Variovorax paradoxus: one gene and its partner. Each later gene encodes a partner of the first gene's protein in a complex. Links are inferred from orthologs where the notes say so. Each region holds a gene or a part of one and is shown on either strand. Other genes may lie near its edges.

The links.
Region 2: the proteins of xseB (region 1) and xseA are in contact, whole or in part, in a cryo-EM structure (PDB 8TXR), measured with the Escherichia coli proteins. The link is inferred for Variovorax paradoxus from one-to-one orthologs.

Annotation. Positions count from the first base shown.
Region 1 is NZ_CP046622.1:1,717,858-1,721,004, reverse strand. Bases 200-3,034 are described here. They hold xseB (exodeoxyribonuclease VII small subunit), read right to left. Parts: upstream 1,833-3,034; coding sequence 1,566-1,832; downstream 200-1,565. Other genes in these bases: GOQ09_RS08005 (aromatic ring-hydroxylating oxygenase subunit alpha), read left to right, coding at 2,114-3,034; GOQ09_RS08015 (polyprenyl synthetase family protein), read right to left, coding at 655-1,569; dxs (1-deoxy-D-xylulose-5-phosphate synthase), read right to left, coding at 200-615. In the rest of the region: more of dxs, read right to left, coding at 1-199; more of GOQ09_RS08005, read left to right, coding at 3,035-3,147. UniProt on the Escherichia coli protein: Bidirectionally degrades single-stranded DNA into large acid-insoluble oligonucleotides, which are then degraded further into small acid-soluble oligonucleotides.
Region 2 is NZ_CP046622.1:3,183,186-3,186,417, reverse strand. The notes cover bases 129-3,048. They hold xseA (exodeoxyribonuclease VII large subunit), read left to right. Parts: upstream 129-893; coding sequence 894-2,204; downstream 2,205-3,048. Other genes in these bases: GOQ09_RS14740 (DUF192 domain-containing protein), read right to left, coding at 2,907-3,048; GOQ09_RS14745 (superoxide dismutase), read left to right, coding at 2,255-2,836; GOQ09_RS14755 (MotA/TolQ/ExbB proton channel family protein), read right to left, coding at 129-580. In the rest of the region: more of GOQ09_RS14755, read right to left, coding at 1-128; more of GOQ09_RS14740, read right to left, coding at 3,049-3,232. UniProt on the Escherichia coli protein: Bidirectionally degrades single-stranded DNA into large acid-insoluble oligonucleotides, which are then degraded further into small acid-soluble oligonucleotides.

The DNA of each region.
Region 1 (3,147 bases):
CACGTTCTTGGCTGCGGCGTAGAAGTTGCCACTCATCAGCTGCGCAAGGTAGCGGTTGAGCGCGCCGACCGGCGGGCTGATCGACATGTCGTTGTCGTTCAGGATCACCAGCAGCTTGCAGTCGCACACGCCGGCGTTGTTGAGCGCCTCGAAGGCCATGCCCGCGGTGAGCGCGCCGTCGCCGATGATGGCCACCGCATGGCGGTCTTCGCCCTTTTGCTTGGCGGCCATGGCCATGCCCAGCGCGGCCGAGATGCTGGTGGACGAGTGCGCGGTGCCGAAGGTGTCGTACTCGCTCTCGCTTCGCTGCGGAAAGCCCGAGATGCCGCCGATCTGCCGCAGCGTGGGCATGCGCTCGCGCCGGCCCGTGAGGATCTTGTGCGGATAGGTCTGGTGGCCCACGTCCCACACCAGCCGGTCGTGCGGCGTGTTGAACACATGGTGCAGCGCGACCGTGAGCTCCACCGTTCCCAGATTGGAACTCAGGTGCCCGCCGGTGCGCGAAACGTTGTCGAGCACGCAGGCGCGCACTTCGTCGGACAGCTGCTTGAGCTGGGCCCGGTCGAACTGGCGGATGGGCGAGGGATCGTGGAGCGTGGGAAGCAGCGGGGCCATGGGAGCGTCGTGGTTCTTCTTGTCCATCTGTTCAGCAGTTCATCGGTCGCGGTCGACGACCATGTGGGCCAGCGCGCGCAGTGCCGCGGTCTCGGCCAGGCCGCTGCGCTCGAGCGCAGCGAGCGATTCGGCAAGCAGCTGTTTTGCCTGCGCACGCGCGCCGTCGAGGCCCCACAGCGAGACATAAGTGGGCTTGTCCGCGGCCGCGTCCTTGCCGGCCGTCTTGCCGAGAGTTTCCGAATCGGCGGTCACGTCGAGAATGTCGTCCACCACCTGGAACGCCAGGCCGATGGCCGCGCCGTAGTCGCGCAGGGCGGCCAGTGCGGCGGGCGCCACGCTGGCAGCGCAGGCCGCACCCATTTCGACGCTGCCCTGCAGCAGCGCGCCGGTCTTCAGGCGGTGCATTTCACGCAACTGCGCTTCGTTCAGGGCCAAGCCCACGCTGGCAAGGTCGATCGCCTGCCCGCCGGCCATGCCCTGGCTGCCCGCGGCACGCGCAAGCAGGCGGCACAGCGTGGCCTGTGTGACTGCGGGAATCTCATCGCCTTCGGGCGTGAGCAGTTCGAAGGCCAGTGCCTGCAGGGCGTCGCCGGCCAGGAGTGCATCGGCCTCACCGAATTTCACGTGCACCGTCGGCTTGCCCCGCCGCAGCACGTCGTTGTCCATGCTCGGCAGGTCGTCGTGCACCAGCGAGTAGGCATGGATGAGTTCGGTGGCGCAGGCCGCGCGCAGCGCCGCAGCCGCATTGCCGCCCACTGCCTCGCTCGCGGCCAGCACCAGCAAAGGCCGCAGCCGCTTGCCGCCGTCGAGCACGGCATAGCGCATGGCATCGCCGAGCAGCACCGGTGCATCGACGCCGACCCAGCGCGACAGCGCGGCTTCGACACGCGCCAGATGCGGCTCGCTCCAGCCTGCCAGCCGGGCGGCGTCCCAATCGGCCACAGCGGCGCTCATTCGGCGGTCCAGGGCTTGAGGCTGCCCGCGTCCAGCACCTTGATCTGGTCTTCGACCGCCTGGAGCTTCTCGCGACAGAAGGCGAGCAGCGCGGCACCGCGCTGGTAGCTGCCAAGCAACTGGTCGAGCGGCAGTTGGCCCGACTCGAGCTCTGCAACCAATTGTTCCAACTCCTGGAGCCCGGCTTCGTAGCTGGCCGGCAGCGGCCCGGTGTCGGGCGTGGGCGCCGGGCTGGAGGCGGCGGAAGAAGGGACCTTGGGCATGCGAGAGGACAAGTATGAAATCGGGCATTTTAGGGCGGGGAACCGAATGGCCGCGGGTGCCCCCGGAGCGCCCGGCAAAGGGCGCACCGATGAGCGGACGGCGCGGTTCCGGATTCCCCGCAATGGCATACGAAAGGCTGCGGGCACCGCGGTGCCCCCTTGGGTACAATCGCGTGTTCCCCTGCCGGCCGCGCCGGCACAACTCTCGGGCCGTTGCCTTCCCAGACGGCGCCTTCCGTTTTTCTCTTTTTCTCCCTGTGGGGAGCTTGGTCAGGTCCTCCATGTCTGATTTAAGTCTTCAACTGCAGCAGGCCACGAGCCAACTTCCAGTTTCCGCGTACTTCGACGAGTCGCTTTACGCGCGCGAAATGCAAACGCTGTTCGCGCAGGGCCCGCGCTACGTGGGCCACCGCCTGGCGGTGCCAGAGCTCGGCGACTTCCACACGCTGCCGCAAGAGCACCAGGGCCGCGCGCTGGTGCACACGCCCAAGGGCGTGGAGCTCATTTCCAACGTGTGCCGCCACCGGCAGGCGCTCATCCTGCAAGGCCGCGGCCAGCTCGACAATCAGACCGGCGGCAACATCGTCTGCCCGCTGCACCGCTGGACCTACGCCGCAAGCGACCCGCGCACCACGGGCACGCTGATCGGCGCGCCGCATTTCGACCACGACCCCTGCCTCAACCTGCACAACTATCCGCTCACGGAGTGGAACGGCCTTTTGTTCGAGCGCGGCGCAAGCGGTGTGGGGCGCGACGTGGCGGCCGACATGGCCGATCTCGGCCCGCGCGCCGACCTGGACTTCACGGGCTATGCGCTCGACCGCGTCGAGCTGCACGAGTGCAACTACAACTGGAAGACCTTCATCGAGGTCTACCTGGAGGACTACCACGTCGGTCCGTTCCACCCGGGCCTCGGCAGCTTCGTGACCTGCGACGACCTGCGCTGGGAGTTCAACCGCAACTTTTCGGTGCAGACCGTGGGCGTGGCCAACCGGCTCGGCCGCGCGGGCAGCCCCATCTATCAAAAGTGGCAAGAGCAGCTGCTCAAGTACCGCGAGGGCAAGCCGCCGAAGTACGGAGCGATCTGGCTCACCTACTACCCGCACGTGATGGTCGAGTGGTATCCGCACGTGCTCACGGTGTCGACGCTGCACCCGGTGAGCCCCACCAAGACGCTCAACATGGTGGAGTTTTTCTACCCCGAGGAAATCGTCGCCTTCGAGCGCGAATTCGTCGAAGCGCAGCAGGCCGCTTACATGGAAACCTGCGTGGAAGACGACGAGATTGCCGAGCGCATGGACGCCGGCCGCCGCGC
Region 2 (3,232 bases), 1.5 Mb from region 1 along the record:
GGTTCAACAGGTATTCGTCGACGCGGCTGCGGAAATAGCGCCAGAAGATCAGCGTCGGAATGGCCACGATCAGGCCGAAGGCCGTGTTGTAGAGCGCAATCGAAATACCGTGCGCCAGCTGCGCCGGGTTGCCGGAACCCACCGCGCCGCTTCCGGGCGATTGCGAGCCGAAGATCTCGATCATGCCGATCACCGTGCCCAGGAGGCCGAGCAGCGGCGCCGCCGACGCGATGGTCGCCAGGGCGGGCAGGTAGCGCTCCAGCTTATGCGCCACGGTACGCCCCGAGGCTTCCATGGCTGCGCGCAGGTCGTCTTCGGTGCAGCGCGGGTTGGCGTTGAGCGCGCGCAGCCCGGCGGCCAGCACCTGGCCGAGCATCGAATTGCGTTCGAGCTTGGTCACCACGTCCGGACCGGGAACCGCGCCGTGAGAGACGGTCATCGCCTCGTCGAGCAGTTTGGGCGGAAGGACCTTCACGGTCTTCAGACTTGTGAAACGTTCTATAACCAGCGCGAGCGCGATGACCGAACAAGCGAGCAATGGCCAAATCGGCCAGCCCGCGGCAACTATGATGGAAAACAAGAAAATCCTCCGGCCCGTAGACTGCAAATGCGCGGCGATTATCCACCGAGCCCACAACCGCCACGCGGCTTGTTTGCATGTAAGCGGAGACGCACAGATTCTGTGGATAACTTTGTGACTAACCCGATGCGCAACAGCTCCGGACCCGCATGGAACGGGCCTTCCATTAGATCGATTGAATTTTGAGCAGCACTTTCTTCAATGAAATCAACAGCTTGCACGACAAACCGTGCGCCTGTTTCGTATCAGGGTTTCACCGCCGGTGGGTGGCCGCTCACTGTGGAAGAGTGGCTGCCGGCCACTTGTGCGATTTGTGAACTTGCGTGAACCGAATGCCACACCGGGTCCGCGGATCTGGGCTGTCGGCGCTTTGTGCCGCGCGGTTGCCGATGCGCTCGACGCGCGGTTCAATCCGGTCGCGGTGCGCGGCGAAATCTCGGGTTTTTCGCGCGCCTCAAGTGGACATTGTTACTTCGCGCTCAAGGACGCGTCCGGCCAGTTGCGCTGTGCGATGTTCCGCCGGGCTGCCGGCCTGCTTGATTTTTCGCCGCGCGACGGCGACCAGGTCGAGGTGCGTGGGCGCCTGGCGGTCTACGAGCCGCGCGGCGATCTGCAGCTGGTGGTCGAAAGCCTGCAGCGCGCGGGGCAGGGGGCATTGTTCGAGCAGTTCCTGCAGCGCAAGGCGCGGCTCGAAGCCGAGGGGCTTTTCGATGCCGCGCGCAAGCGGGCGCTGCCCACCATGCCGCGCTCGGTGGGCCTCGTCACCTCGCTCGGCGCAGCGGCTTTGCACGACGTTGTCACGGCGTTGCGGCGCCGCGTTCCGCACATTCCGGTGGTTCTGGCGCCGGCGGCGGTGCAGGGCGCAGGTGCGCCGGCGGAGCTCGTTCGTGCGCTGCAATCGTTCTATTCATTGCAGCCGGCGGTCGACGTGATCCTGCTGGTGCGGGGCGGCGGCTCCATCGAAGACCTCTGGGCCTTCAACGACGAAACCCTGGCCCGCACCATCGTCCAGAGCCCGGTGCCACTGATCTGCGGCGTGGGGCACGAAACCGACTTCACCATCGCCGACTTTTGCGCCGATCTGCGCGCGCCCACACCCACGGCGGCGGCGGAACTCGTCAGCGCTCCGCAGGCGATGTGGCTCGGTGCACTCGACCTGCTGGAAGAGCGCCTCGGCGATGCGGTGGGTGCGCGTCTCGACGTGCTGGGCCAGCGGCTCGACCAGGCGGCGGCGCGGCTCGGCCGGCCTTCGGCGCTCGTGGCGCGCCAGCAGCTTCGATTGGCGCACCAAGCCCAGCGGCTGCACTACGCATTGCGATCGAGAGCCGAGCGTCTTGCCCATGTGCCACGTTCCATTTCGGCCGATTTCCCGTTGAAGCTCGAGCGCGCGTTGGCGCAGCGACGCGAGCGCCTCGAGCGCGTGGCCTTGCGCCTTCGGTTGCTCGACCCAGCCCTGGTGCTGCAGCGCGGCTACGCATGGCTCACCGGCCCCGACGGCCGGGCCATCGTCAGCGCCAAGAAACTGAATGCCGGCGATGCCGTGGTTGCGCGGCTCGCCGATGGTTCGGTCGACCTGACCGTCACGCCCGGCGAGACGGGACCACGTCCGACGCCGGGTGCGTAATTCCTTTCTAGAATCCTTTATTCCCCGCAACCAACCCACGAGAAAAAACCATGGAACATGTGCTCCCACCCCTGCCATATGCGCTTGACGCGCTGGCACCCGAGTACTCGAAGGAAACCCTCGAGTACCACTACGGCAAGCACCACAACGCCTACGTGGTGAACCTGAACAACCTGCAAAAGGGCACCGAGTTCGAATCGATGACCCTCGAGGAGATCGTCAAGAAGTCCAGCGGCGGCATCTACAACAACGCTGCCCAGATCTGGAACCACACCTTCTTCTGGAACTGCATGAAGCCCCAGGGCGGCGGTGCTCCCAGCGGCGCGCTGGCCAAGGCCATCGATGCCAAGTGGGGTAGCTACGACGCGTTCAAGGAAGCCTTCGTGAAGTCGGCCGTGGGCAACTTCGGCTCGGGCTGGACGTGGCTGGTGAAGAAGGCCGACGGTTCTGTGGACATCGTGAACATGGGCGCCGCCGGCACGCCGCTGACCACGGGCGATACGCCGGTGCTGACGGTGGACGTGTGGGAACACGCCTATTACATCGACTACCGCAACCTGCGCCCGAAGTTCGTCGAGACCTTCCTGGCCAAGCTGGTGAACTGGGACTTCGCGGCGAAGAACTTCGGCTGAAGCGGGTTTCCAAACAAAAAAAGCCGACCCTCGGGTCGGCTTTTTTCATGAGCCGGGCAGGCGGCCTGGCTCAGCGCCTGGAAGCGGCAAACAATTCGCCGCCCAGCTTGGCGCCTTTCTTGATGTTTTTCTTGGCGAACCAGCCCTGGTTCATTTCAAGCACGTAGCGCACGGGCTCTTCGGAACAGTGCGAGTTCTCGGTCAGGGGCTGCATGTCGACCAGGTTGACGATGCGGCCGTCGTCGGCCACGAAGGCGGCGGTCAAGGGCAGCAGGGTGTTTCTCATCCAGAAGCATTGGGTGGCCGGCTGCTCGAAGACAAAGATCATGCCTTCGGACTGCGGCATCTCCTTGCGGAACATCAAGCCGATCTCCCGCTGCCGCGGTGTTTGCGCCA